Lichenihabitans psoromatis: one gene and its partner. The protein of the gene in region 2 interacts with the protein of the main gene of each other region in a pairwise test. Links are inferred from orthologs where the notes say so. Each region holds a gene or a part of one and is shown on either strand. Other genes may lie near its edges. The genes, in order: nusG and rho.

Region 1 (16,679 bases), 2.7 Mb from region 2 along the record:
CGGCTTGGCCCGCGACACGGCGTCCACGAACGCCTTGATGTTTTCGACCAGCTTATCCTCGTCGAACGACGCCTTGCCGACGCTGCCCTGAACGATACCGGCCTTCTCGACCCGGAACTCGACAGCGCCGCCTTTGGAGGCCGCAACAGCCGACGCGACATCCATCGTCACCGTCCCGACCTTCGGGTTTGGCATCAAACCGCGCGGGCCCAACACCTTACCGAGACGACCAACGAGCGGCATCATGTCCGGGGTTGCGATGCAACGATCGAACTCGATCGTTCCGCCCTGGACCGCTGCGACCAAGTCTTCCGCGCCGACGATATCGGCTCCGGCCTTCGTGGCCTCATCGGCCTTGGCGCCACGTGCGAAGACGGCGACCCGGACGGTGCGGCCTGTGCCGTTCGGCAGGTTGACCACGCCGCGAACCATCTGGTCGGCATGTTTGGGATCGACGCCGAGGTTCATGGCGATCTCGACCGTTTCGTCGAACTTGGCGGCAGCCTTGGACTTCACCAGCGACACGGCGTCGGTGACGCCATAGAGCTTGATCCGGTCGATGCTTTCGCGAGCCTTCGCGATCTTCTTTCCGATATGTGCCATCGTGATTACCCCACCACCTCGAGGCCCATCGAACGGGCGGAGCCTTCGATCATCGACATTGCGGCCTCGACGGACGCGCAGTTCAGATCAACGATCTTCTTTTCGGCGATCTCGCGCACCTGAGTCCGCGTGATGCGACCAACATTGCCCTTGCCCGGGGTCTTCGACCCGGCCGCGATGCCAGAGGCCTTCTTGAGCCAAAACGACACCGGCGGAAGCTTCATCTCGAACGTGAAGGAGCGATCCTGATAGGCCGTGATGACGACCGGGATCGGCGAGCCCTTCTCCATCTGCGCGGTACGCGCATTGAAGGCCTTGCAGAACTCCATGATGTTCAGACCGCGCTGACCGAGCGCAGGCCCGATCGGCGGGGATGGGTTAGCGGCTCCGGCCGGGACCTGGAGCTTGATGTAACCCGTAATTTTCTTTGCCATTCACATACTCCAAAAGCACCGTGGGACATGACGGTCCCGGCGGCGGCTACGGTTTCGTGGTGCGTCAGTCAGACCGGCAGGCTGGCCGGGCCGTGACTCCCACGCTGATGAGCGGACCGAGATCCGCCCCGCGCTCCGTCAGGAACGCGTTTCGGAACGCAGCCATGACGGCCACGCCCCAAATCGTTGAACGAAGGTCAGAGCTTCTCGACCTGCGCGAATTCGAGATCGACCGGCGTGGCGCGACCAAAGATCGACACCGCAACCTTGACGCGCGAGCGACCCTCGTCGACCTCTTCGACGATGCCATTGAACGACGCGAACGGACCATCGGCCACGCGCACCTGCTCGCCGATCTCGAAGACGATCGAGGACTTCGGCCGCTCGACACCTTCCGCGACCTGACCCTTGATCCGGTCGGCCTCGGCGTCGGAGATTGGCATCGGCTTCTTGTCGGCACCGAGAAAGCCCGTGACCTTCGGGGTGTTCTTGATGAGGTGATAAACGTCATCGGTCAGGTCGGTTTTCACCAGCACATAGCCCGGGAAGAACTTGCGCTCGGAATTGACCTTACGGCCTCGCTTCACCTCGATGAAGTTTTCGGTCGGAACCAGGATCTCGTCGAACTTGTCGGCCAAGCCACGCTGGCCAGCCTGCTCGCGAATCGAATCCGCGACCTTCTTTTCGAAGTTCGAGTAAGCGTGGACGATGTACCAGCGCATGCTCATGAATTGTTCTCAAAACCCGTTTGATGACGATGGAATGAAGACCGGCCGCAACGTCTAGCGGCCAAGCCCCAGGACGAGACCCACGAGAAAGTGAATCGCCTGATCGACCGAGACGAAGAAGACCGACGCCAGCACAACCATGACGATGACCATTCCGGTCGTGATCAAGGTTTCGCGGCGAGTCGGCCACGTGACCTTCGTGGCTTCGGTCCGAACGTCCTGAATGAATTGAAATGGGTTCGCCATACGAAATCCAACAGCCTCCGGCTGTGTGCCAGAAGACGGCTCCGGCGAAACTCGCCTACCCTGCTCGGACGCTAGCCTGAAAGAAGAGCGGCGCGAGACCGTTCGGTCACGCGCCACATCGAAGCTGCTATAACGCGACTTGCCGATGCAGCCAAGCGAAAAAGCATTTGCGGTACGCTGGGCGTCTTTACAGAAAATTCGGAGCAGCGGCTGGCAGGAGAGGTGGGACTCGAACCCACAACCCCCGGTTTTGGAGACCGGTACTCTAGCCGATTGAGCTACACTCCTGCACGCGAACCCGCGAGCGCCGCCATGCTGTTTAGCCGCAAGATCGGGCGGGACGCAAGAGCGTATTCGGCTTGGCGCGGCATCCACGCCCTGCAGTCGCCCTATCGAAGCGGCTCCACCGTCACGGCCGTGCCATGGGCCAGCACCTCGGTGATCCCGTCCATGATCTCGTTGGCGTCGTATCGCATGCCGACCACGGCATTCGCGCCGGCCTGCCCGGCGTGCCTGACCATATCGTCGTAGGCTTCCTGGCGCGCGTTTTCGGCAAGGCGGACGTAAATGCTCAGGCGGCCACCGAAGAAGCTCTGCCAGCCCCCGGCCCAGTTCCCGATAACACTGCGGGACCGCACGGTGATTCCACGACAGATGCCGAGATGCTGGATGATCCGGTAGCCCGCGATCTCATTGGTGGTCGTGACAATCATTAAAGGAATCCCTGGCAACGCATTGCGGCCGGCACGACGCGCGCGCGGTCCGTGATTTCGGATTTGACGCGTTCTAAACTCTGTTCCAAATTCGACGCGGGTGTCGTTTTTGACAGAGGCACCCATCGAGGCTCATCGCCATCAAACATCTCTCACTCACGCCCGCCCCCATCGCCGCCGTCCGGCCCGCCACCTGGCTCGACAACGGCTCATCAGGTGCTCAAGCTCCGGCGTCCGAAGCCGGGTTGGCGCACGCCGAGAGCGGGCCCGTGAGCACGATCCTGTTTCTGATGGTACCATCCTTTTCGATGATCGCCTTCGCGTCCGCAGTCGAGACCTTGCGTCTCGCTAATCGCGCGATGAATAACCACGCCTACCGATGGAAGGTGTTGAGCGGAGACGGCCGGCCCGTCATCGCTTCGAACGGCATCCCGGTCGCAGCAGATGGGGCCTACGCCGATCTGGCGGGCGCCACGGCCGCTATCGTCTGCTCCGGGACGGACGTGCAAACCTTCGAGCATCGCGATCTCATCGCGAAGCTCCGCACGCTCGCGACACGCGGTGTCGCGCTCGGCGCGCTTTGTACCGGCTCCTACGTCCTTGCACGGGCCGGGCTTCTCGATGGCCATCGATGCACGATCCACTGGGAAAACTTCGACGCGTTCCGCGAAGAGTTTCCCGACCTATCGGTCACGCAGGAGCTGTTTGAGATCGACAAGCTGCGGTTCACCTGTGCCGGAGGCACAGCCGCGATCGACATGATGCTGTCCTTGGTGTCGAAGCAAAAGGGACAGGAAGTGGCCGCCATGGTGACGGATCAACTGATCCATCACCGGATGCGCGACGCCCACGAGCGTCAGCGGATGGAGTTGCGCGCGCGTCTCGGGGTCGCGCATCCCAAACTGATCAGCGTCGTGAGCGAAATGGAACGCTGCATCGAACAGCCGCTGTCATGCGCCGATTTGGCGGACGGCGTCGATCTTTCGACCCGGCAACTTGAGCGCCTGTTCCGCAAATATATCGGCGATGCTCCGACGCGCTATTATCTCGGCCTGCGCCTCGATCGCGCGCGCCATCTGCTGCTGCAGACCAGCATGCCGATTCTGTCGGTCGGTCTCGCCTGCGGTTTCGTTTCGGCGTCGCATTTTTCCAAATGCTACAGTGAGCATTTCGCCCGGACCCCATCGCAAGAGCGCCGGAACCCGCGACGAGACGATCGCGGTTCGAAACAGGAGTGATGTCACACGACGCCCTCGCACCCGCGCGGCAAAGTCGGACAGTACGGCGGCTTTTTCCATTGACAGGAACGGCTCAGCTCACCATAAGCGCCCACACAAGGACGGGTTCGGCGGGTGCAACAGCCCCGGTTCGAAGTCGGCCTCGGGCTTACACGCTGATTGTCATTGACGATCCTGCATGTGGTCTGGAGGAGTGTCCCGAGTGGCAAAGGGGGCGGACTGTAAATCCGCTGGCTAAGCCTTCGTAGGTTCGAGTCCTACCTCCTCCACCAATTGGCCCATGCGGGTGTAGCTCAATGGTAGAGCAGCAGCCTTCCAAGCTGAATACGAGGGTTCGATTCCCTCCACCCGCTCCAGTTTTTTCAAACCCTCACGCCAGGTTTGCAAGCGTCCATTTGAAACGAATGGCGGCTGCATTCGGAAACAGGACCCCGTCTGGGCAACGGCGCTTTAGTCTGCCGTCGATTCGGACCGCGCGCGCTCGATACGATCGCGGATCAGGGGAATTGCGTGATGCCGGGCGCGGATCAGCCACCCGCTTCCTTTGCACCGCATCTCTGTTTGGCTTTAGGCATGCCCGGCCAAGTTCATGCGCGGGCGTCGATCCTGCGCTCAGGTCAGAACTGCACGCCGCGCGTCAGTGCGCCGTCGACCAGGAGATTGGTGCCCGTGACGAAGCTTGCGGCTGGGCTCGCCAGGAACACGACCGCATTGGCCATTTCCTGCGGTGTGCCCATCCGGCCGGTCGGATTGAGCGCGAGCGAGGTCTTGTAGAGATCCGGGTTGCCGTCCTTGATCTGGTGCCACACTCCACCCTCGAAATAGGTATTGCCCGGCGACACCGTATTGGCACGAATGCCTTTATTCGCAAGCTGATAGGCCAGCCCCTGCGTGTAGTGGATCAGCGCAGCCTTGAAGGCGCCGTAGGGTCCCGCCGCGAAGTCGATCTCGCGACCCGACACGCTCGATATGCTGACGATCGCAGCCGCCTCACTGCTTTCCAGATACGGCATCGCAGCCTCGACGAGGCGCACGCACCCCATCATGTCGACCTCGAAGCCGCGGCGCCAGCTCTCCTCGTCGGCGCCGATCGAGAGCGCGCTGACATTCGCCACCACGATATCGATGCCGCCCATGGCTTTGCCGGCCGCCTCGACCCAGGATTTCAGGCCGGTGGCGTCGGCGATGTCGAGCACTGTGCCAAAGGCCTCGACGCCTTGCGCTCGGATCGCCGCTTCGGTGGCGGCAGTCTCGGCGCCGTTGCGGGCGCAGAACGCCACGGAGGCCCCCTCGCTGGCGAACGTCTCGACGATGGCGCGCCCAATGCCTTTCGTGCCGCCGGTCACGATGGCCTTGAGGCCTTTTAGATGCAGATCCAATCCCGTCTCCTCCCCTGTCGTCGGACCACGTCTCAACGCTTGGCCGAAACCGCGTTCACGACATCGCCGACATGAACCGTAACCTCGCCCAGAAGATCAATGGTCGCCGAGAAGAAGGCTTTCGATCCATCGCCGTCGTTATGCGCCGTCATCGCGGCCGCATCTGCAAATCGTTCCTGCGTGATCAGGATCGATGGATCGTCGGTCGAACGGATGACCACATAGTCAAGCGTGCCGGCTTCATGTGCCTTGACGTAGTCACCCACGGCCAAAAGCGCGCCCAGGACTGTCTCGACACTGCCCGGCTTGCACCGGATGATGGCCATGAGGCTGACCATATGCGCGATCCTTACTGCAGCCGAGGATGCCGCTTGTGCCAATCGGTCACGCTTTGGAACGCATGGCCGGCTCGACACAGCAGCGCTTCGTCGAGGTGGCGACCGACGAGTTGCACACCGACGGGGCGCCCGTTGGACGTGACACCGGCCGGTAGTGTGATCGTGGGCTGACCGGTCATGTTGAACGCGGACGAGAACCGCAGCAAATCGGCGATGACGGCGTCGGCTTCGGCGGCTGTCAAAATGTCGGCCATGGTCGGGCCGCTCATGCCCTGAACTGGGACGAGCAGCAGGTCGATGCCATCCATCGCGGCCTCGACCTCGCCTCGGAAGGCGAGACGGCGCAGCGCGATCTTCTGCATATCGGCCGCCGTGACATCGGTCGCGATATCGAGAAACTGTGCCAGGATCACGCCGTAATCGGCACGGCGAGAGGGAAACGTCGCCTCGTGAGCCACGGCGGCTTCGACGGCGCAGAGCGGGAACCAGTCCTGCAGCACTTGCCGGCTGTCCGGAAAGTCGATCTCGACCATCGTTGCGCCGAGATCGACCAGGGTTCTCCGCGCCTCCTCGATGGCCGCCATGGCCGGCGCGTCGGTTCCTTCCGCCATCCAGCGCGGTGCGAGGCCGATCCGCAGGCCAGCCACACCGCCATCGATGCCGGCCAGATAATCGGGGACGGCCGCGCGGAGGCTGGTCGGATCCTTCGCGTCATATCCCGCAATTACCCCAAGCATGGCGGCGGCATCGCGAGCGCTACGGGTCATCGGGCCGAGATTGTCGAGCGTGCCGCCAAGTTCGAAGGCACCGTATCGGCTGACCCGCCCCCACGTCGGCTTGATGCCGGTCAAGCCGTTGGCGGCCGAGGGGAAGCGGATCGATCCACCCGTGTCGGACCCGATAGAGCCATAGCAGAGGCCGGCGGCCGTTGCGGCGCCGGAGCCGCTCGAAGACGTGCCGGGCCAAGCCTCGACGTCCCACGGGTTCAGCGGCACCGTCATGTCGGGGTGGTAACCCGCATAGGCTCCTTCGGTCATGGCGAGCTTGCCGAGAATGATGGCTCCGGCCGCGCGCAACCGCGCCACAACGGTGCCGTCCTCCGGCGCCATGAAGCCCCGATGCAGCGCCATGCCGGCGGCTGTTGGCGCATCGGCGGTCCAGCACAGGTCCTTCACGGCCAGCGGTACGCCATGCAGGGGACCGCGAACCACCCCGCGCGCGATCTCGGCTTCGGCCAGCGCGGCTTCGGCCAGGGCGCTCTCGGGCATCAGGCGCTCGTCGCTGTGCAAGGCGCCATCTTTGGCGGCGATCCGCTCGAGCATCGCCTCGGTCAACGCGACTGGTGAGACAGCCCCCGCCTGGACCTGCGCCGACACCTCGGTCAGTTCGGCAAAAGCCATCTCGTCGCTGAGCGTCACAGGGATTTCCAATCGGTGCCGGATTCAAAAGCCGAGGCGGCGGCATAAATCGACATTTCGTCGTAGCTCTTGGCCACCAGCATCATGCTGATCGGGAGCCCGTCGCTCATGCCGCATGGAATCGCCATGGCAGGATGACCGGTGATGTCGAACGGGGCGGTGTTGGGCAGCATTTCGAAAGCGCGTTGCACGACGAGACCGAGAGGCGCATCCGCCGGCGGGATTGGGGTAGCCTTCATGGGCAGGGTCGGCATCAGCAGCAGATCGTAGGTGCCGAGCGCCTTGTCGTAGGAGGCCTTCAGCATGCGAGTGAGATTCTGCGCCTTGGCGTAGAAACGTCCACGATATTGCGAGATGAAATACTGGCCCACCATCATGGTGATCTTCAGCGTATCCGACAGGCAATCGGCCCGCTCGCGCCACGCCGCATGGGCATCGAGCAACGAGACCGTATAGAGACCCTTCCAATTATAGCCCATGCCGTTGCCCAGCATCATCTGCATCTGAGCGCCCTCGCTGGCGACTGGCGTCCAGATCGCGGGGCCCCACAGATGCTCGGGTAGCGAGATTTCGGTGACCTCGGCACCCATTTCGCGCAATTTGCCGGCGGCCGCCCGCACCTTCGCGTCGACATCCTCCTCGCTTTGGGCAAAACCAAAGCCCTCCTTCAGCACGGCGATCTTCATGCCTTTGACGCCGCGACCGAGCGCCTGCGTATAGGGCGCGACTTTCGGCGCATATTGGCGCGGGTCCAGCCCGTCCTCGCCCGCCAGCACCTCCAGCATCAGCGCGTTATCGGCGACATTCGCGGTAATCGGGCCGGTATGGTCGATCGTGGATTCGATCGGCATAACGCCGGTATAGGGCACGAGGCCATGCGTCGCCTTCATGCCGTAAATGCCGCAATAAGCGGCCGGAATGCGGATCGAGCCGCCTTGGTCGCCGCCGATCGCCAGGTCGACCTCGCCTGATGCAACCAGCGCGGCACTCCCCGAGGAGGAGCCACCCGCCGAATAGCCCATCTTATGCGGGTTATGGACGGGGCCGCTCGCGTTGGTGTGACTTCCGCCCGAGAAGCAGAAATATTCGCAATGGGCCTTGCCCATGATCGTAGCGCCGGCGTCGAGCAGGCGTGTCACGATGGTGGCGTCGAGGTTGGGCACATAGCCTTCGAGGCTGGAGGCACCGTTCATCATCGGAACGCCGGCGAGGCAGACATTGTCCTTGAGCGCGACGGTCTTGCCTTTCAGCTTACCCTCGGGCGCGCCCTTCACCTCGCTTTTCACGTACCAGGCGTTGAGCTTATTCTCGCTCGCGGGAGGAAACACGCCGGGCGTGCGGGGATATTTAACCGCCGGAATATAGTCGGGCAACGATTCCACGAGGTCATAGGCCGCAAAGCTGCCGGCCATGAGATCCATGAATTCGGCGATGCGCTCGGGCGAGAGGCTCATGCCGAGGCCGTCGACGATATCGGTCATCTGTTCGGGCGTGGGGCGTGCGACTGCCATAACGTTCTCCGTTGTTGGTGTAGCCTGAGGTCAGGCCGCCATCCCGATGAGGTCAGCGACGATATCGGGATCGTCGAGTTGGTCGGGCCGCAGTTCGCCGGTGATGCGGCCTTTCTGGATCACCAACACACGGTTCGACAGCGCCGCGATGAACTCGAGATTCTGCTCGACCAGGATCATGGCGATGCCGGATGTCTCGCGCAGCCGCTGCAGCGTCGCTGCGATCTCCTCGATGATGGAGGGCTGTATGCCCTCGGTCGGCTCGTCGAGCAGGATCAGCTTGGGTCGGGTGCAAAGGCATCGCGCCAAAGCCAGAAGCTGTTGCTCGCCGCCCGAAAGCGCCCCGCCCTGCCGATCAAGGAGCCGGGTCAGCCGGGGGAACAATTGCAGCGTCTCGTCGATGATGGCGCGGTTCTCGCGTCCACCGGCCACGCAGCCCATGCGGAGATTGTCGAGCACGCTGAGCGCCGGAAAGATCTCGCGCCCCTGAGGCACGTAGCCCATGCCGCGCTTCACGCGCTCGAACGGTTTGAGATGGGTGATGTCATCGTCGAGCAGCGCCACACCGCCGTAGGTGGCCGGAATGAAGCCCATCAAGGTTCGCATCAGCGTCGTCTTACCCATGCCGTTGTGGCCGAGGATGCCGAGGAACTCGCCGGCCCGGAGGCGAAGATCGATGCCGGTCAGCACCGGAACGCGGCCATAGGAGGCTTGGAGGGCGGAGACCTGCAGCATTACGCGGCCTTCTTGCCGAGGTAGACGTCGCGCACGCGCTGATCGCGCATCACGGCATCGGCCTTGTCTTCCATCAGCACCGCGCCTTGGCTGAAGACGGTAATGAGGTTCGAGATCATGCGGATGAAGGCCATGTCGTGCTCCACCACGATGAGGGATTTGGTGCGGTTGATGGTGCGGATGATCTCGGCGGTCCGGCCGACCTCGTCGTGGTTCATCCCGGCGGCCGGCTCGTCGAGCAGGATGAGATCGGGTTCCCCAGCCAGGACGGTGCCGATCTCGACCCACTGGCGCTGGCCGTGCGACAGCGTTCCGACGATCCGGCCGGTGTCGCCGGTCAGCGCCACCGTTTCCAGCACCTGATCGACCAGCGCCTCCGCCTTCCGGTCGGCGTTCTTGCGACGAGCTGCGAGCCACAGGTTTTCGCGGATCGAGAGGCCGTTGAAGACCGATGGGGTCTGCGTCTTGATGCCGATACCGGCCCGCGCGATGGCATGCGACGACGCGCCCGCGATCGACCGGCCGCGATACACGATCGTGCCGGCGCTCGGCAGGAGTTGCCCGGTCAGCATCTTGAAGAAGGTGCTCTTCCCCGCGCCGTTGGGACCGATCAGACAGCGCAATTCGCCGGGCGCCAATGTGAAGTCGACCGTATCGACCGCAACCACGCCGCCGAAGCGCATCGTCAGGCCCTTGGTTTGCAGGAGGGGCTCGCTCATGCTCATTCTCCCGCCCGCGCCGGCGCTCCGCCGGGCGGCTCCACCATCGGGACCGCGATCTCGTCACGCGCTGCGGCGACGACAGCGGCACGGCTCAGCTTGCGTCCCCGCCAGAGCCGAGATGTCAGTCTCTCGACGACCGGGACGACGCCGGCCGGCATCAGCAGCACGAAGACCAGCAGAATGATGCCGAGCACGAGATTGGCGTCGAGCGCCTGTTGGGTCCCGATCGCGGTGATCAGTTCCTGAATCGCGATGGCGCCGAGGACCGGCCCAATCAACGTGCCGAGGCCGCCGATCATCACCCAGATGATGATCTGCGCCGATGTGGCGAGGCCGAAGATCGTCGGGCTGATGAAGGCTCCCCATAGTGTATAGAGGCACCCTGCCAGACCCGCGATGCCACCGCCGATCACGAAGGCCAGCAGCTTATAAAGGCGCGGGTCATAACCGAGCAGCGAGGCGCGCGTCTCGTTCTCGCGGATCGCGACGACGACACGGCCAAAATGGCTCGCCAGTAAAAGTCTGAGGCCGAGGAAAATGGCGATCAGGCAGCCGCCCGTCAGATACCAATTGTCTTCCGGCGCGAACGCGTAATCGTTGAACGGCAGGGTGATGCCGGGTACCGACGGAATGCCGTTGAAGCCGCCGAGCGCCGCCGCCCCGATCCGATAGGCATCGCCTGCCGTCGAATTGAAGACGTTGAAGAGGATCAAGGTCACGGTCAGTGTGATGACGCCGATATAGACGTTGCTGATCCGGCCGTAGAACATGAAATAGCCAAGCAGCGCCGCAAACACGGTCGGCACCACAACGGCGCAGATCAGCGGCACCACGCTGTTTGGGAAATTAAAGGCCGCCACCGCATAGGCGTAGCCACCGAGCCCGAAGAACGCGGCCTGTCCGAATGACAGGATGCCGCCGAAGCCCCAGATGAAGCCGAGGCTGAGCGCCAGGACGCCCATGGCCAGGAACACCGTCCATTGCATCAGCGTGAACGTATCGACCAGTTGCGGCGCGACACCGACCAGGACAGCGGCCAGCAAGCCGAGGACAACAACCGGCATCGGGAGGGGGAAGCGCCGCATCAGAGGCTTCCCTTGAAGAAGCGGCCCGTGATGCCTTCCGGCAAGATGCGGATCAGCACCGTCGCGGCGACCAGGAGGATCACCTCACCGAAAACCGGCGTCGTGAAATACGATCCAAGCTGGTTGATAAAACCGAACAGCATGGCGGCGGACGCCGTCCCGGCCAGGATCGACGCGCCCCCGCCCACCACGGTAATGAATGCCTTGGCGATGAAGGCCGAACCCATCGTGGGCGAGACGCCTGATACGGGTGCCAGCAATCCGCCTGCAAGGCCCGTGACGGCCGCGCCGATGCCGAAAGTCAACATGTAGATGCGCGTCGGATTGACCCCGAGCGCGGAGGCCATGTTCGGGTTCTGCATGGTGGCGCGGGCGATGAGGCCGAACCGGGTGAACCGCATCACCACGACGACGGCGACCAGCAAGGCGAGCGCAACGAACGCCAGCACCAGCGTATAAAGGTCGGAGCGGTAGGCACCGACCTGGAAGCCGCCGAGCGGGGTCGGCACGCCTTTAATCGTATTGCCGAAGATGGTCGTGATCAGCCCGACGATGAAAAGGCTCAATCCCCAGGTCGCCAGCATCGTGTCGACCAATCGGCCATAGAGGAAGCGGATCAGGGTCCGCTCGATCAGCAGCCCGACGAGCCCGACGAAGATGGGCGACACGACCAGCATCGCGATCCAGACGTTGACGCCGAGGTTGGTCGACACGACCGTTGCATAAGCGCCGAGCATCAGGAACTCGCCGTGGGCGAGGTTGATGATCCGCATCATGCCGAAGATGATCGCAAGCCCCAGGCTGATCAGCACCAGGGATGCGATGCCGCTCAACACATTGAGGCCGATGATGGCCACGAGATCCATGGCGACAGCCTTTTCGATCGATCCGATGCCGACGATCAGATCTTGATGACGTATTGCTGGTTGTCGGTCGGGTTCTTGACGAGGTCGCAGACCGCAGCCGTGTCGAGCGGCTTCTGGTCGGGATAGCTCCCCGTGACCGACCATTTCTTGTCCTTAACGACCGCCAGATAGGCGCTGCGGACGGCATGGTGGGTCGGTTTGTCGATGGTGACTTGGCCGCTCGGCCCGGCGAAGCTGATGCCGGTTTCAAGCGCCTCGATCATCTTCATCCGGTCGATCGAGCCCGCCTTCTTGACGGCCTCGGCCCAGATGTGGACGCCCTCGTAAGTCGCGCAGGCGAGCTCGCTGATATACGGAATATCCTTCCCGTATTTCTCGTGCATCTTGTCCACATAGGCCTTGCTGGCCGGGGTGGTGAGTTCTTCGAAGAAGCCGTAGGCGCCCATGATGCCCTCGCTCTCCTTCGCGTCGAGGGTCGATGGCTCGTTGACGAGGCCGAAGGTGGTCGAGGCGATCGGGATCTGGCTCTTCATGCCGGCCGCAGTCCACTGACGGTAAAAAGCGGTGTGGTTGCCGCCAACCAAGGCCGACAGGATCAGGTCGGGCTTGGCCTGCTGGATCTTGCTGATCGTCGGGCCGAAATTGGTGACGTCGAGGGGGAAAAACTCAGTCGAGAGGACCGTCCCGCCATTGTCCTGGCAGTATTTGGTCATCCATTTGGCGGTGATCTGGCCGTAGTTATAATCAGCCGCGATAATGTAGGCCTTCTTGCCGCTTTTGCTCATCGCATCCGGCACGAGCTTTTGCACGGTTTGGGCCGGTGTGGTGCCGAGGCAGAACTCGTTGCGGTCGCAGACGCCACCCTCATAGAGGGTGTTGTAGAAATAAAGCACTTTGAACCGGTCGAAGATCGGACGGATTGCTTCGCGCGAGGCCGATGTGATGCCTCCGTGCACCACCGCGACCTTGTCCTTGAGGGCGAGTTGCTGGGCATATTGCGTGTACAGCTGGATGTTGGACTGGGGATCGTAGGACACGATCTTCAGCGGCCGACCGAGCAGACCGCCAGCGGCATTGAGCTCTTCGACGGCGAGTTGCACGCTGAGCACCATCGGCTGTCCGCTGGTGCCGAGCGGACCCGACTGATCATGCAGGCTGCCGACCAGAATCGGGTTCTCCGCACCGAGAGCGGTGTAGCGCAGGACGGCCGGCGAGAGGATGAGGCCGCCGGTCGCCGCCGCGGTCGAAGTCAATACTCTGCGACGTGTCCAATTCATAAGATGCAGCCTTGCAACGAAGGGAAATCACGCCTGCGGGGCGACATGACGAAGCGAAGGAGGCGAAATCCCGTCGCGCTTTATCGTCTGCAGACACCAGGACTTCACCACTCGATGCTTGAAATTTCAAGTATCAAAGATTCAACATCTTTGCGGTTGCCTTGCACAATTTCGCGGCGGGTTTGCCTCATTCTTGGGGTTATCTGCTCTGCACGACCCGAACGTCGACGCCGTCGGCGACCGCGAGATGCACCCGGCGGCTGCGCTCACGCGTCGGGTCCGAAGCGCGAGCACTGCGATGAAGCGGCGTTGCCCCGTTGACGACGGACCGCATCGCCGGTGCGGACGACGTTCCCGCGACGCCCATCAGAGCCGCGAGATAGTGCAGCCCCTCGTAGCAGGATTGCCCGATGTCGTTTTGTACCGGCGGCGACGCGCCGAAGGCTGCATGGTACCGCTCCCGAAAAGCGTCGTTTTCCGGCGAACGGAGGTGGGCGAAGTAGCAGCTTGAGAGGTGCATGTTCTCGGTATTCTCGGCCCCAATCCCGTAGAGGACGTTTTCGTCGATCGCGGTCGCGAATCGGAGCACGTCGCCAGCGAGCCCGGCTTCAGCAAAGGCTCGATTGAACCGCACGGCATCTTCGCCGATCAGCGACATCAGGACGGCATCGGGGCGATCGGCGCGGATTTGATCGAGGATCGCTTCGTAATCCTCGAGATCGAAGGGCAGCAGCGCACTCCCAACCACACGGCAACCCAGCTGGCGCAGCATCTGCCGCGCATGACGATGAACGACATGGGGCCAGATGTAATCATTCCCAATCAGCCACCACCGCTCGGCGCGACGATGGGTCGTTAGCCACTCCATACCCGGACGCAGCAACCGGTCTGGCGTTTCGCCAATCGCGAAGACGTTGCTGACGGCGTCGCCGCCCTCGTAGAGCGGCGTATAAACGTAAGGCATGTTGGGTGGAATCTGCGACGCGACGATGCCTCGGAGATCGCTGAGGTGCATCCCGACCAGTGCATCGACGGATTGGCTCACCACGATGTCGCGGAGGAGGCGTTCGACATGGCTGCGTGTTTGGCCGGCGTCGATGATGACGAGATCGACGGATTGTCCGAGCATTCCTGCGCCCGCGTTCAACTCGGCGACGGCGAGACGCGCGCTCGCCTCGCAGGACGGTCCCCAGATCCCCGCTGCGCCCTGCATCGGAATGAGCAAGCCAACTTTGATGGCAATCCCCAGCGCCAGCGACAGTCGTGAGAACGGAGCTTTGCAAGCCATATGCCGTCTGTCGCGAGGTGATCCACCTTCGCGATGGACAGCGCGGACCACCACCCTTAAAGCGATCAGAGGTGGTGCGCGAAAACAAGATCTCGATGACCGACCCCGTGACCGACCAATTCTCCTATCTCGTCGCCAAGATCGCCGCTCAGCTCGATGCGCGGGTCAAATCTGTCGTGGCCTGCGCCAATCTTTCGCCCGAGCAATGGCGCATTCTCGCGCTGCTCGATGAACGGGACGGGCGTTCGATGAGTGATCTCGCCCAGATGGCGTTTGTCGAAGCCGCGACGCTGACTAAGATGATCGACCGGTTGGTGTCCGACGCCATGGTGTATCGCGCGCCCGATACCCGCGATCGCCGTCGCGTGCTCGTTTTTCTGTCCTGCAAGGCGCTTGATCGCATCGCGGCGATCAAGCCTCAGCTGGCCGCCGAGGATGCGGCCGTCACCAAGCGGCTCGGTCCGCTGACGGTCCGCGCGCTGCAAGCGATGTCCCAACATCTCGAAGTCCTGCGCCGCGAGGCGGACCGTTTGGCACGCGAGCCTGATGAGAAGGTGCTGGCGCAAGCCTCGAAGTAGCGTCGTCGCGCGGAGCCGATTGCTCAGGCCGGCAAGCTGCTGGACGGCAGCCTATCGCGAGCCCGTGCTTGCACGGCCGTCATGGTGTTTAGGCGAAATGCCTGCGAGCCGTTGGCCCCGACGCTTGCGTCAGATCGCCGGAGGAGCGACGGGCTGGATGACGTCGCTCGCGACATTCGTGTTGGTCGACGACGTCTGCGGTTGCTCGACGGGACCGGAGAGAGCCTCCTCGGCTAGGGTGAAGACGAGCAATTCGTGCCTGATCTGCCGGGTGGACGGCAGCGGGAGGCGGCGTCCGAAACGCGTCGATTGAGCCATGGCACGAACCTGTTCTGTTGCCTTGCCGGCGCACCAATTGGCGCGCGTAGACCGTCGAAATTCAGTCTTCTTCGCCTGAATAAGGGGGGGAGGCTTCGACCAACACCGCATCAGGCTCGTTGCTGACGATGCTTAGCTTATCCTCTGGCGCAACGCGCCTGAAATTCTCGACCGCGCTCTTGATGCGATACTGGAGAAAACTGCCAACTGGTGGCAGTTGCGCCTCGATCGTGAACGGATTCAGTTTGGCGAAGAGCTGCTCGCCTTGAAAATCGAGCACGACGCTGTCTCCAACTGAATATCGATGAGTGGTCATGTCATGTCCTCCGTCACGTCGTCTCGGCTTGCGCGACCGCCATACTCGCCGCACCGATACGACTGCGGATCTCCATTACGACAATAGCGTGGGTCGCCCATCGGCTGCGGCTTCATCGCCCTGACCTCGACGACCCGCTCGTGCAGTATCGCGACCGACCGTTATCAACGGTTATACTCTGCTACACTTTATCGCAACCGCTCCTCCTTACCACGGGGCGCGCCACGGTGCACGCAAGTATTTTCCCGCCGACCGCGAGCAGCTCCCCTAAAATACTCGTGTATTACTTTTTCGTTCAGCCGCAAAAGGGCGGTACGGGAGCTAAATTTCTACCGTAAAGACATGCATTACCTCACTTGGTTTGCCGTTCCACCGCGGAACGGGATGGAACTGAATTGCGGTTTGCTCTTTTTCAAGAGGATCGATGTCATTGGGGGTGCCGGCCGGGCGCTCGCATCACTTGGCGATGGGAGCATGAGCGATGTCCGACCCTGAGGACGCAGACCTGCGGCTTGCCAGCATCAACGCTGCGATGACGGCCGCCTTCGACCATGTGACGGATGCACGCGATGCTGCTGTGATCGGCATGCTTCTCCAGAGCCTCGATGCAACGGGGATCGGCCTTTGTCTCTGCGACGAACAGGATCATATCCGCTACGCCAATACCGCGTTCCGCTCGGCTTTTCTGACAAGCCTCAGCAGGTCGCCCATCAATTTCGTCGACGCGCTGGCGGATGCGATCGAAGCGGGCGTCGGGATCAAGCTCGAATCGCAGCCTCTCGATCAATTTGTGACGCGCGTGAAAGAGCGGCGGCGAACCCACAAACAAGCACTGAGTTTCCCGGTTGACCTCGCCGATGGCAGCTGGTGGTGGGTGAACGATCAT
Region 2 (13,610 bases):
ACCGCACCGCATTGGTGGGTTGGTTAACGATGATGCCCATGGCGCCATCGGCCGAATGTGCACAGAGATAGATCACGGCCCGATCGAACCGCTCGTCCGCCATGCCGGGCATAGCGACCAGCAGATGCCCACTGAGAAAGTGAGTGTCGTCGATGTTTTTGGAAGATTTTGTCATCATGCTCAGACTAATCGCGCCACGCCCAGGGCGACAAGCCTCGGTTTCGGGACGAGCGAAAAAGCGCTTGTCCCCTCTCATATTGGCGGTCCCGCTGCTTCTCGCTAGTGCGGCCACTTCATCGTGGGCGGCCGCCCCCGATGGGTCGGCAGACTGGGTGCAGGGCGATCATTCGGCCGTTCGGCTGATCGATGCGGGGCGGGTCACCGGTCAGCCCGGGTCGATGCTCGGGCTCGAGATCCGGCTCGACCCCGGCTACATTACCTATTGGCGGACACCGGGCGATTCCGGAGCGCCTCCCACATTTTCGACGGCCGGATCGACCAATGTGGCCCATATCGAGGTCGAGTATCCTGCCCCCCTGAAACTCGACGAGGCTGGTTCAGAGGTGTTCGGCTACAAGGACGAGGTAACGTTTCCGGTGCGCCTCACACGCATTGAGCCCGCAATGCCCGCGACCCTGAAGCTGGCAGTCGACTACGCCATTTGCGCCACGCAATGTCTGCCGGTCCACGCAATGCTCGATCTCACCCTGACGGACAGCGGCTCGACGGACGACATCGCGCAGGTCCAGCAGGCGCTCGCGAAAGTTCCACGTGAAACGCCGCTTCAGTCGCCGGATCGCTTGGCCATCGACAGGGTGACGATCGATCCGGCCGATCTGAAGTCGCTGAGCGTCGTGGCTCGCGCATCGACCGGAGCGTCCCTATTTGTTGAAGCGCCAGAGGGGTGGTATGTGCAATCCGGTGCGGCATCCGATGCCGGCGGCAACGCCGTATCGTTCCCGCTGACCGTCGTTCAACAACCTACCGGCAGCGACATTCGCGCCATCGACCTCCGACTGACGCTGACCGACAAGACGGGTGCGATCGAAACCTCTGTGCGGGGCCGTGTTGCGTCGGATGTCGGAACCGCCGGACCAAGACCCTAATGGAGCCGCCTATGCCTATTCAAATCGGTGATCGCCTGCCGCAGGCCGAGTTCACGGTCATGACCGCGGATGGGGTATCGGTTCGCACCACGGATGACATCTTCAAGGGACGGACGGTGGTGCTCTTCGCTGTGCCGGGTGCGTTCACGCCGACCTGTCACAAGAACCACCTTCCTGGCTATCTCGACAATGCCGAGGCGCTGAAGGCAAAGGGTGTCGATGCGATTGCGGTGACGGCCGTCAATGACGTGTTCGTCATGGATGCTTGGGCGAAGGCAAGCGGCGGCGCCGGCGTGCTGGAATTTCTTGCCGATGGGGCCGCGACATTCGCTAAGGCGATCGGCATGGATTTCGATGGAAGCGCACGTGGGATGGGGATTCGCTCGAACCGCTATTCGATGCTGGTCGAGGATGGCGTGGTGAAGCACCTGTCTGTGGAAGAAAATAATTCGCGAGCCGACGCCTCTTCGGCAAAGGCCCTGCTCGCCGCTCTGAGCGCTTAAGGAAACGAGGAACCCCGGTGACCGATCAATTGCTGATGGATCAGACCGCCATCACCCTGGTTGCGCCTCGGTTGATCTCGCAGGCGCAACCAACCCGAAAAATATCGCTCCTCGGCATGACACGCGCCGAGTTGGCGGAGGCGTTGCGCGCCATCGACGTGCCGGAGCGTGAACTTCGGATGCGCGGGGCGCAACTCTGGCAGTGGATCTATGGACATGGGCTCACCAGCTTCGATGGAATGCTCAATGTCGCCAAGCCGCTCCGGACCCGCCTCGCCGAAACCTATTCGCTCGCGAGACCCTCGATCGTCAGCGAGCAGGTGTCCATCGACGGAACGCGCAAATGGCTGATCAGGCTCGATGATCTTGGCTCAGGGCCGGACCTGCAACGGCAGCAGAAGGCGGCCGAGGTCGAGGTCGTGTATATCCCGGAAAGCGATCGCGGAACCTTGTGTGTGTCGAGCCAGGTTGGCTGCACGCTGACATGCACCTTCTGCCACACCGGCACGCAGAAATTGGTCCGCAATCTCACATCTCGTGAGATCGTGGCGCAACTCGTCGTCGCGCGCGATCGACTCGGCGATTTCCCCGGCCTTACGCCGCCGACAGACGGGCTTGTGCCGCCGCCGGGGACGCGTGCGGTGTCGAATATCGTCTTCATGGGAATGGGCGAACCGCTGTATAATCTCGACGCGGTTCGCGACGCGGTCGCCACAATGAGCGATGGTGATGGGCTGTCGTTGTCGCGGCGGCGTATCACGGTGTCGACGTCCGGCGTGGTGCCGCAGATCGAGACGTTGGGCAACGATGTCGGCACGATGCTGGCGATCTCGCTACATGCGGTTCGCGATGACCTTCGCAACGAACTCGTCCCGCTGAACAAGAAATATCCAATCGAGATGCTGCTCGAAGCATGCCGGACCTATCCCGGCGCCTCGAATGCCCGACGGATAACGTTCGAATACGTCATGTTGAAAGGCGTCAACGATTCGCCCCGGGACGCGCGGGAGTTGGTTCGGCTGCTGAAGGGCATTCCGGCCAAGATCAATTTGATCCCCTTCAACCCCTGGCCCGGCACCCGCTACGAATGTTCGGACTGGTCGACCATCGAGACCTTCTCGGACATCGTTTTCAATGCGGGCTATGCGAGCCCGGTTCGCACGCCGCGCGGACGCGATATCCTGGCGGCCTGCGGACAGCTCAAGAGCGAGACCGAGAAGCTCCGGGCGCGGGCGAGGCTCATGCTCGACGGGACAGCGGATCCTGCGGTGGATGCGGATTAGCCCGGCGCATCGACCTGCAGCACCGTCGTGATGCGCCGAACCCTGATGGTCTGCGTCGGGGTAATCGTGGCAGGCACTGGCGTGTTGGCGGCGCTGGGCGGGGCACTGCTCTACGAGACCCTCACGCTTCCACCTGCCTCCAGCATCGCCATTGTGAGCCTCCTGAGCATCGTCACGGCCATGTCGAATGGGAATGCGGGCGAGGTGTTCACGGCCATGATCGGCTTTGCCTGGGCCGGCGCGGCTGTGATGGGCTTCGGCCCCATCGTCGTTGCGGCTGTGGTGGGCGAGGTGACAGGAAGCCGATCATTGACGCTCTACGCCGCTGTTGCGGGAGGGATCGCGGCCGCGGGACCGGCGCTCCTTCGCGTCATCCTGCAGGTCGATCCAGTTGCGTCCAGCGAGGCTGCGCTTCTCCTCGAGAGCCGTTTTCTTCTGGCCGCGTTTCTCAGCGGGACGGTAGGTGGAGCGCTTTATTGGTTGCTGGCGGGCCGGTCCGCTGCCGAACCCGGCTGACGCTCATCGCCCTAAACTCGTGCATCAAACCATCAAATTTGCTGGATGGGGGTTGCGTTTCGAATCGAAGTCATTAATTTGCAGCTTGAAATCGGGGTTATAGAGGGTCTGCGGATCCTCGACGCTGAGCGACATACACCGCTTCCTCTCTCTTTACGATGGTTGGACCTCCTAGTGAGGCAACATTTAAGAGTTGTGAGCGACATTTGGCGAATATGGCTGCCGCTTCTTCTTGATGATTGGACTGACATCAAGGAACGGTCGCTGGTGATGTTTGGACGCGGACGACCCTTCGATGAAGCGTAAGTCCCGGGTTCAATCGTGTTGGCGGCAGACACGTCGGACATGCTGCAATTTCACTTCACGAACCTTGCGGTGAAGTCAGAGACGCCGGGCGACCTTTCGGGGCGACAACCGGCAAACGTCAGGGATCCAAGGACGATCGATGAGACCAGGTCAGAACAAGCGCATGCGGGGCCGCAATCCGAACAACCGGAAGGGTCCTAATCCGCTCACGCGCTCTTACGAGTCCAATGGTCCGGACGTTAAAATCCGGGGAACCGCCCATCATGTTGCAGAAAAATATCTGCAGTTGGCTCGGGATGCACAATCGTCCGGCGACCCTGTCGCGGCGGAGAGCTATCTTCAACACGCGGAACACTATTTCCGCCTGATCGCGACCGCCCAATTGGCTCAGGCTCAGTCTCAGGTTGGCTATGTGCGCGCTGTTGGGGAGGTCGAAGTCGACGAGGACGACGACGATGACTTCAGTGCTCTGCCCGACCGGTTCGCCTCTCCGCCAGAACGGGTACCGCCGCAACCCGTCGCCTCGCCGCAGCCCTACAACGATCGACAGGGGCTGAACGGAGGCGAACGCCAGCCGTATAATGGCGGCGGCAACGAACGACCGTCCTATAATGGCGACCGGAACAACGCTGAGCGCAACACCGGCGAGCGCAACAATGGCGAGCGCCAAGAGCGCGCGCCCGAGCGCTACAATCAGGAGCGGGGCGGCGAGCGCCCGGAGCGTCAGCAATTCGACCGACCTTATCAAGGCGATCGGCCCGACCGGGGCAACAATAACAACGGCAATAATTACGACCGCAATAACCGGAACGACCGGAATGACCGGAACAATCGCGGGCCGCGGCAGCAGCGCGATGGGCAACCGCGTGAGTTTCAACAGCCGCGCGAGTTTCAACCGCGTGGCGAGTTCCAGCCGCGCGATCAGCAGCAGCAACAACAGCCGTATCGCGAGCAGAATGCGCGTGAGACGCAGACGTCAGAATATCAGGATCAGCGCGACGGACAGCGTCCGGCGATCGAGCCGCAGCGCGAACAACCCGTGCGCGATCAGGTAATCGAGACCCGCCCGGCCGCAATCGAAACCCGGCCGCAGCAAGCGACGCCCCAGCCGATCGTGGAAACCGTGGGACTGCCAGCCTTCATTACGGCACCGGTCCGATCGGTGATGCCGACGCCATCCGATGTGGAGCCATCGTCCGATCAACAATCGCGACGAAGCGCATCATCAAACGATGACGCCTCGGACGGTTATCTTCCCGATGCACCGACGGACGGCGAGAAGTTTCCGGTCAGGGCCCGTCGCCGACGTCGGACACGCGCCGAAATCGATGCCGACGAAGCGGTTCGCAAGGCTGCGGCCGGCGACAAGGCGTCCGCCGAATAGGGCGCGCCTCCGCCAGCAACTTGGGGGCGACGAGCCCGGTGATCTTGCCAGCCCGTCGCTTCGCTTTTATTCTGATGCTCCCGCCTCTCATCAGTTTCGCCTCGGTACCGCAGCCGAGACCCGATGATCTCCCCCGCCGAGCCGCCCTTCCCCAGGGTCTCCCGCTTCGGCTTTTCCTCTCCGTATAAGCTCCGCCGCAACGGCGCTGCGCCAAGGACTTTCTTCCCATGCGGGAAATCAAACTCAAGGATCTCAAGCTCAAGTCGCCGACCGAGCTCCTGGCTTTCGCCGAGGAGCACGAGGTCGAAAACGCATCGATCATGCGAAAGCAGGAATTGATGTTTGCGATTCTCAAGCAACTCGCCAGTCGAGAGATCGAAATCATCGGTGAGGGTGTCGTCGAGGTCCTGCAGGATGGCTTCGGCTTCCTCCGGTCGTCCGACGCCAATTACTTAGCCGGACCGGACGACATCTACGTCTCGCCGTCGCAGATCCGGCGCTTCGGTCTCCGAACGGGCGATACCGTCGAAGGCCTGATCCGCAGCCCGAAGGAAGGCGAGCGATATTTCGCGTTGCTGAAGGTCGGCACGATCAATTTCGACGATCCGGAGAAGATCCGGCATAAGGTCCACTTCGACAATCTGACCCCGCTTTATCCGGATTCGCGGTTGAAGCTCGAGATGGAAGATCCGACCCGCAAGGACTTCTCGTCCCGCGTGATCGACGTCGTGTCGCCGATCGGTAAGGGCCAGCGCGCCTTGATCGTCGCACCGCCGCGGACAGGCAAGACCGTGCTGCTGCAGAACATCGCGCAGTCGGTCACGACCAATCATCCCGAATGCTATCTGATCGTGCTGCTGATCGATGAGAGGCCCGAAGAAGTGACCGATATGCAGCGTTCGGTGAAGGGGGAGGTCGTCGCATCGACCTTCGACGAGCCGGCGGTTCGTCACGTGCAAGTCGCCGAAATGGTGATCGAGAAGGCCAAGCGCCTTGTCGAACATGGCCGCGACGTCGTCATTCTGCTCGACTCGATCACGCGTCTCGGGCGCGCCTACAACACTGTCGTGCCGTCCTCGGGCAAGGTGCTGACCGGCGGTGTGGATGCCAATGCGTTACAGCGGCCGAAGCGATTCTTCGGCGCGGCCCGTAATATCGAAGAGGGCGGTTCGCTGACCATCATCGCGACGGCCCTGATCGATACCGGCTCGCGCATGGATGAGGTGATCTTCGAAGAGTTCAAAGGCACCGGTAACTCGGAAATCATTCTCGACCGGAAGGTCGCGGACAAGCGGATCTTCCCCTCGATCGATATCACCCGCTCGGGGACCCGCAAGGAAGAGCTTCTGTGCCCGCCCGACATCCTCAAGAAGATGTATGTGCTGCGCCGGATCCTCAACCCGATGGGAACGGTCGATGCGATCGAATTCCTGCTCGGCAAGCTTCGCGAGACGCCGAAGGGCAATGCGACCTTCTTCGAATCCATGAACACCTGATCGAGCGTTTCACGTCAGCTTCGATGACGAGTTGTTGATATCCTACTGGCCACGGCAGCATCCAAGCTGCCGTGGCTTTTTGTTGTCGGGTTGCGCGTGCCACGGCCTCGATCCCGGATACGATCAGAACGGAGCGTCATGATGCGAACCGACACGATCTTCGCGCTCGCATCCGGTGGTGGGCGAACCGCCGTCGCGGTCATCCGTGTGTCGGGGCCGCAAGCTTCGTCCAGCCTCTCGCGGCTCACCGGAAAGGTGCCCGCGCCTCGTCGGGCGACCGTGGCGACGCTCCGCGACCCTCGCTCGGGTGAGCCGCTCGATCGCGCTCTCATCCTGTGGTTTCCAGGCCCAAACAGCTTCACGGGCGAGGATTGTGCCGAATTCCAGGTTCATGGTGGCCGGGCGGTCGTCGACGCCGTGCTGAGCGCCCTGGCTGATCTCCCGGATTGCCGTCCAGCCGAGCCGGGTGAATTTACCCGTCGCGCTTTCTTGAACCGCAAAATGGATTTGGCCGAGGTCGAAGGCCTCGCAGATCTGATCGACGCACAAACCGAGGCTCAACGCCGTCAGGCGCTCCGTCAGCTCGATGGCGCGCTCGGGGTTTGGGCAACGCGTGAAAAGGCTCGGCTTCTGCAAGCGATGGCGGCCGCTGAAAGCGCGATCGATTTTTCTGACGAAGCCGATGTCGCGGGTGACTTTGCGGCCGAGGTGACCCGGATTGCCGAGGGGGTGTCCCAGTCGATCGCCGCCCAGTTGGCGCAGTCGTCCACCGCGGCTCGCATCCGCGATGGTTTTGTGGTGACGCTGGCTGGACCGCCCAATGCCGGCAAATCCACGCTCCTGAATGCGCTTGCACGCCGCGATGCCGCGATCGTTTCACCTCACGCCGGCACGACGCGTGATCCAGTTGAGGTCGAACTCGATCTCGACGGCTATCTTGTGGTCTGCATCGATACGGCAGGACTTCGGGACAGCGATGATCCGATCGAGCAGGAGGGGATGGCACGGGCACGGGCGCGGGCCGCAAGTGCCGATCTGGTGCTCTGGTTGAGCGACAGCCGCGATCCCGTCAAACCGGATGGCACGCTCGTGACCAGAACCCTCTGGACCGTCGCGACGAAACTCGACCTCGCCGAACAGCCTGTCTCCGGCTTCGACCATTCTGTTGCGGCCCCGACCGGAGAGGGCATCGACGCTCTGACGACTGCGATCAGGAGCGTGATTGCTGCGGACGGATCGAGCCTCGGGGCGGGATTGGTGACGCGTCTCCGGCATCGTCAAGCGCTTGACCGCGCGCAAGCGGCACTGACGCGTCTGCTGCACAACCCTGAGAGCGGTATGGAAATCCGTGCGGAACAGCTTCGGCAGGTTGCCCAGCATCTCGATAGCCTCATGGGGCGGATCGAGCCAGAGGCTGTTCTGGGCGAAATTTTCGCGAGATTTTGCGTCGGCAAATAGGATTGCTGTTTCACGTGAAACAGAGTTGCGAGCGTGGACCTACCGAATGCGGTCCCGACGTGATAGGGGATCCTGCAACATCGCCGCGTCTGCGCGCCACTCCCAAAAACCGGACCACGACCATTACGACTTTCGATGTCATCGTTATCGGCGGCGGACACGCCGGCTGTGAAGCCGCTGCGGCTTCGGCCCGGATGGGCGCACGAACCGCTCTCGTGACCCATAAACTCGCGACGATCGGCGCCATGTCCTGCAACCCCGCGATCGGTGGTCTCGGAAAGGGACATTTGGTTCGCGAAATCGATGCGATGGATGGCGTCATGGGCCGCGTCGCCGATCGCGCCGGTATTCAGTTCCGGCTTCTCAACCGCCGCAAAGGTCCAGCGGTTCGCGGGCCTCGCGCGCAGGCCGATCGAAAGCTCTATCGTGCCGCCATGCAGGCCGCCCTGCTCGATCAGCCGATGTTGGAGATCGTCGAAGGCGAAGCGCATGATCTCGATATCGTCGACGGTCAGGTTTGCGGCGTTACCCTGGCGGATGGGCGAGCCTTGAGCTGCCGCGCCGCCATCTTGACGACCGGCACCTTCCTTCGTGGCCTGATCCACATCGGTGAACAGCAGATACCGGCCGGCCGCGTCGGCGAGGCTCCCTCGCTCGGCCTGTCAGCGACACTCGACCGTCACGGCTTTGCTCTTGGCCGTTTGAAGACCGGAACCCCGCCCCGGCTCGACGGACGCACCATCGACTTCGCGTCGCTCGAACGGCAGCCCGGCGATGAGACGCCCGAGCCATTCTCGAGCCTGACAACCCACATCGAGCAAGCGCAAGTCGATTGTTTTATAACGCGAACGACCGCCGCAACTCACGCGGTGATCGCAGCCAACATGCACCGCGCGCCGCTCTTTTCAGGTGCTATTACGGGGCGTGGTCCGCGCTACTGCCCTTCGATCGAAGACAAAGTGGTGCGCTTCGCCGATCGCGAGAGCCACCAGATTTTCCTCGAGCCAGAGGGGCTCGACGATGCGACCGTCTACCCGAATGGAATTTCGACCTCGCTCCCGGCCGACGTCCAAACGGCATTTCTGGCGACGATCCCCGGCCTGGAACGCGTCGCCGTGCTTCAACCCGGTTATGCAATCGAATATGATTTCATCGACCCCCGGGAACTCCTGCCCACGCTCGAAACGAAGCGGATTAACGGGCTGTATCTCGCGGGTCAGATCAATGGGACGACAGGCTACGAGGAGGCCGCCGCTCAGGGGCTCGCGGCCGGCTTGAACGCCGCCGCAAAGGTCGGCTCGCTCGACCCGATCCTGTTCGACCGTGCGGAATCCTACATCGGCGTGATGATCGATGATCTCGTCACACGCGGGGTGACGGAGCCCTATCGCATGTTTACCTCGCGGGCGGAGTACCGGTTGTCGCTTCGCGCCGATAATGCCGATCAGCGATTAACGCCGAAAGGTGTCGCGCTTGGCTGCGTCGGATCGAACCGCCAGACCGCCTTCGCGGCCAAGCTGCAGTCCCTCGATCATGCGCGGGTGCGCGTTCAGGCGTTGCACGCGACCCCGCAAGAGGCAAACCGCGCCGGCATGGCCGTCAGCCTAGACGGGGTTCGCCGGAGCGCTTTCTCGCTCTTGTCCTATCCCACCACGGATTGGGAGCAGGTGGTTCGCCTCTGGCCGGCCCTGGCCGACATCGCCCCCTCAGTGGCCGCACAGGTCGAGTCGGATGCGAAATATGCCGTCTACCTCGATCGACAAGCCGAGACCGTGGCGGACACACGACGCGAGGAGAATTTTCGACTTCCTGCCGATCTCGATTATGCGGCTCTGCCGGGTCTCTCGCGAGAGTTACGCGATAAGCTGATCGCGGCACGTCCGATGACCTTGGGGCAGGCGGAACGGCTGGAAGGCATCACGCCCACAGCCTTGACGATCCTGCTGGCCCATAGCCGACAGATCGCCCGTCGCACGAAAGAGGCCGCATGAAGCCTCCCGCATCGAAGAAAAGCGCAAGGGCGGCGATCGACGACTCAGCAGACCGGGCGCATTCGCTCGCGATGGTGCCTGTTTCACGTGAAACAGAGGAACGCTTTGCGATCTTCGTCGGTCTGCTCCATCGCTGGCAGACGATAAAGAATTTAATCGGTCCCTCGACGCTCGATACGATGTGGACCCGACACATCGCTGATTCGGCGCAACTTGTCGCGCTGGAACCCATGGCTCGCCGCTGGGTGGATCTTGGCTCAGGCGCGGGATTCCCGGGCATCGTCATCGGAATTATGATTCGCGACCTCGATGGCGCGCGGGTCGATCTGGTCGAAAGTAACGAGCGGAAATGCGCATTCCTGCGCGAAGCAGTGCGCGCGACAGGATCAGCGGCCCGCGTCCACATGGGCCGGATCGAAAATGTCCTGCCCACACTCGATAGATCTGTTGATGTCGTGACATCGAGAGCCCTTGCGCCCTTGCCCGACCTCGTCGCCATGAGCGACACTCTGCTCAAGGGTGGCGCTGTGGGGCTGTTCCTCAAAGGCGATGAAGCCGTCCCAGGTGAGACGGACGGGGCTGCAGGGCAGGCTGGCGACTTCGCCTACGAAACAATCCCGAGCAAAACGCATCCACATGCGCGTATCGTTCGGGTTCGAACACGGGACTGATTCGCCGCTCGGCGGCGAAGCGCTTGCGTCGAACATTGGAAAGGAGCGGTCGCAATGGCGATCGACACGCTGATTTCGCACCAAAGGGCGGCTCGAGTCCTTGTTCTGGCGAACCAGAAAGGGGGCGTCGGTAAAACCACGACCGCGATCAACCTCGGAACGGCGCTCGCGGCCATCGGCGAAAAGGTGCTTCTGGTCGACCTCGATCCGCAGGGCAATGCCTCGACCGGCCTCGGGATCGATCGCAAGATGCGAACGACATCCACCTATCATGTGCTGTCCGGCGAGGCGACCTTAGCCGATGCGGCGCGTCAGACGGCGGTTCCGAATCTGTTCGTTGCGCCCGCCACCATGGATCTCCTCGGGATCGACGTCGAGATCGCCGATCATCGTGACCGCCCGTTCAAGCTCCGCACCGCCATCCGCGCGCTCACAGGGGCCGGAGGCCCGAATGGTCCGATTTTCAACTACGTGCTGGTGGATTGTCCGCCCTCGTTGAGCCTGTTAACCATCAACGCGCTTGCGGCTGCCGATAGCGTTCTCGTTCCGATGCAATGCGAGTTCTTCGCCCTCGAAGGCCTCTCACAGCTACTCTCGACGGTCGAACAAGTTCGCCGGACGCTGAACAGCGCTTTGACGATCCATGGCGTCTTGCTCACCATGTTCGATCCTCGCAACAATCTGGCCAATCAGGTCGTCGCCGACGTGCGCGAGTTCATGGGCAACAAGGTCTATGACACGGTCATTCCGCGCAATGTGCGGGTGTCGGAAGCGCCCTCGCACGGGAAGCCCGTGCTGCTCTACGACCTCAAATGCACCGGGAGCCAAGCCTATCTCAAACTGGCCTCCGAAATCATCCAGCGTGAGAAAGAACAGCAGGCCGCATGACGCAACGGACCAAGGACCGCATGGGCGGCGACGAGCACCCTCGCCCCAGATTAGGCCGTGGATTGGCTGCGCTGCTGGCCGACACGACCGCGTCGTCCAATGCCGAGCAGACCGCAACCGGGCGTGAGCAATTGACGGTGGCGGTTGAGTTCCTCCGTCCCAATCCGCGTAATCCGCGTCGGCAGTTCAGCCAGACCGACTTGGCGGATCTCACGGAATCGATCAAGGCCAATGGTATCATCCAGCCGATCGTCGTCCGGGCCATTCGCAACGTCGCCGGCTCCTACGAGATCATCGCGGGCGAACGACGGTGGCGGGCCGCTCAAGCGGCTGAACTCGACGAGGTCCCGGTTGTCGTGGTCGAGGCGGATGATCGGGAAGCGCTCGCGTTCGCGATCATCGAAAACGTCCAACGCGCCGACCTGAATGCCATTGAAGAGGGGCGGGGCTACGAGAGACTCGGCGAGGAATTCGGCTATTCGCAGACCGATCTTGCCAAGATCATCGGCAAGAGCAGGAGCCACGTCGCCAATACGATGCGGTTGCTGAAACTGCCTGTCGCCGTCACCGACATGGTGGTCGATGGCGTGTTGTCTGCAGGCCATGCCCGGACTTTGTTGGCTTTCAATGATCCGGAGTCCATGGCGCGCCGCATCGTGGCTGAAGGATTGACGGTTCGGGACATCGAGCAATTGGCTCAGCAGGAAGCACAAGCACCCGCTACTGCAGATGCTCCCGAAATGAGCGCGCCACGACGGACTTTGACCAAGACGGCCGAAAGCCAGCGTCTCGCTCGCGCCTTTAGCTCCGCTCTCGGCCTCCCGGTCTCGCATAGCCCGAAGGGTGCCGCCGGCGAAATCCGCATCCGCTATGGATCGCCCGAGGAACTGGCGACCTTATCGCGGCGTCTTGGTCTCGAAGACTAACGGAAGAACCCCGCCCTCAATGGGCGGGATGTGCCGGTATGGATGCAGCGTTGCACCGGGCATAGCGGACGCTTCGCGGGATTTTCAGGCGCGAATATTGCCGGCGCAGCATCATGCTGTCCGGCGATGTCATCCGGATGGTTTCCGTCACACTGCCATGCCGCTCGCCGCGACGGCATTCTTCCAGCAGCTCGAATGTATTCGCCGACGATGCAACGCGCCGAATGGTGCAATGGCTGCGAGAGGACGTCACCTCCTTCGCGGTGTAGATTCTGACATCGATCGCGGTCGCGGAGCAGACACGATCCGCTCGGATCCAAGTCCCGACGAACGGATAGGACGCGTCCGCCGCCCAGGCCGACGCGGGGACGATCGCTAAAGCAACCAGCACGACACTGGCCAGCAAGCCAGTCCGAGGGCCTGACTGCAGGGGCGGGCACGGCATTCCGACGGTGGTCTCGGCGAACGTCAAGGACATGGCGGGCTCTCGTTCCAGGGTCATAGGATCCATCGTCATGCGTCGCGCCAGAGACGGGGCGAAAGGCCGGTCCGGCGCAGGCGGGGTCACTCGTCGTTGTAGGAGTTGAGCTTCTCCAGCGGGATGGTGGCTGATGCGTCGGCGATGCTCCGGCACCGAACGCCATCCTGCCCGATCCATTCGATCCCCGCCGTATCAAATACGGTTTTGATCTTCTCAAACGCGCTCGTCTCGGCGGTTTCGCCGGTCTCGAGGTTCAACACATCGACATGCGACACGCCGGCTCGCGACGCGAGGTCATCAACGCTGATGTTCAGCCCGGCCCGTGCCATCCTGATCTGTACCGGCTCCATTAGGGCTCCTCCGACAAACGACCGAGACGGAACCTCGGGGTCACGCTGCCGCTCCGCTCTATTTAGAGCAGAGAGACCCTGAGTGTCATGAATTTGCGTCCGGAACAGCCGAATTAAGCCGCGCCGAGCGACTTTTTCTCGTGGAAGGCCTGTCTCGTCGCGTTGGCTTGACAAACCTCGAGGCAAGCAGAGGATCAGGCCCCTTTCCACGCGAGTCACCACACCATGTCGATGCAAATGCCGCTGAAGGT

What was found.
Region 1: the proteins of rho (region 2) and nusG interact in binary tests that used the Escherichia coli proteins (3 or more experiments, as listed by UniProt). The link is inferred for Lichenihabitans psoromatis from one-to-one orthologs.

What each region holds. Positions count from the first base shown.
Region 1 is NZ_CP036515.1:4,054,498-4,071,176, forward strand. What follows is about bases 1-2,958. They hold nusG (transcription termination/antitermination protein NusG), read right to left. Parts: upstream 1,766-2,958; coding sequence 1,235-1,765; downstream 1-1,234. Other genes in these bases: rplA (50S ribosomal protein L1), read right to left, coding at 1-603; rplK (50S ribosomal protein L11), read right to left, coding at 609-1,037; secE (preprotein translocase subunit SecE), read right to left, coding at 1,820-2,011; EY713_RS18975 (YbjQ family protein), read right to left, coding at 2,401-2,724. In the rest of the region: EY713_RS18980 (GlxA family transcriptional regulator), read left to right, coding at 2,994-3,962; EY713_RS18995 (SDR family NAD(P)-dependent oxidoreductase), read right to left, coding at 4,580-5,341; EY713_RS19000 (putative quinol monooxygenase), read right to left, coding at 5,374-5,679; EY713_RS19005 (amidase), read right to left, coding at 5,691-7,097; EY713_RS19010 (amidase), read right to left, coding at 7,094-8,608; EY713_RS23010 (ABC transporter ATP-binding protein), read right to left, coding at 8,639-9,343; EY713_RS19015 (ATP-binding cassette domain-containing protein), read right to left, coding at 9,343-10,062; EY713_RS19020 (ABC transporter permease subunit), read right to left, coding at 10,065-11,150; EY713_RS19025 (branched-chain amino acid ABC transporter permease), read right to left, coding at 11,150-12,016; EY713_RS19030 (urea ABC transporter substrate-binding protein), read right to left, coding at 12,052-13,293; EY713_RS19035 (substrate-binding domain-containing protein), read right to left, coding at 13,493-14,581; EY713_RS19040 (MarR family winged helix-turn-helix transcriptional regulator), read left to right, coding at 14,677-15,159; EY713_RS19045 (hypothetical protein), read right to left, coding at 15,289-15,477; EY713_RS19050 (hypothetical protein), read right to left, coding at 15,539-15,793; EY713_RS19055 (GGDEF domain-containing protein), read left to right, coding at 16,275-16,679. UniProt on the Escherichia coli protein: Part of the processive rRNA transcription and antitermination complex (rrnTAC). The complex forms an RNA-chaperone ring around the RNA exit tunnel of RNA polymerase (RNAP).
Region 2 is NZ_CP036515.1:1,305,228-1,318,837, reverse strand. What follows is about bases 4,635-7,459. They hold rho (transcription termination factor Rho), read left to right. Parts: upstream 4,635-5,325; coding sequence 5,326-6,594; downstream 6,595-7,459. Other genes in these bases: mnmE (tRNA uridine-5-carboxymethylaminomethyl(34) synthesis GTPase MnmE), read left to right, coding at 6,733-7,459; EY713_RS06110 (DUF4167 domain-containing protein), read left to right, coding at 4,635-5,098. Outside these bases: EY713_RS06135 (YqgE/AlgH family protein), read right to left, coding at 1-178; EY713_RS06130 (protein-disulfide reductase DsbD domain-containing protein), read left to right, coding at 243-1,106; EY713_RS06125 (peroxiredoxin), read left to right, coding at 1,118-1,609; dual-specificity RNA methyltransferase RlmN, read left to right, coding at 1,645-2,892; EY713_RS06115 (hypothetical protein), read left to right, coding at 2,920-3,408; more of EY713_RS06110, read left to right, coding at 3,854-4,634; more of mnmE, read left to right, coding at 7,460-8,052; tRNA uridine-5-carboxymethylaminomethyl(34) synthesis enzyme MnmG, read left to right, coding at 8,175-10,043; 16S rRNA (guanine(527)-N(7))-methyltransferase RsmG, read left to right, coding at 10,040-10,714; EY713_RS06085 (ParA family protein), read left to right, coding at 10,769-11,602; EY713_RS06080 (ParB/RepB/Spo0J family partition protein), read left to right, coding at 11,599-12,528; EY713_RS06075 (hypothetical protein), read right to left, coding at 12,545-13,006; EY713_RS06070 (helix-turn-helix domain-containing protein), read right to left, coding at 13,093-13,359; EY713_RS06065 (SDR family oxidoreductase), read left to right, coding at 13,585-13,610. UniProt on the Escherichia coli protein: Facilitates transcription termination by a mechanism that involves Rho binding to the nascent RNA, activation of Rho's RNA-dependent ATPase activity, and release of the mRNA from the DNA template.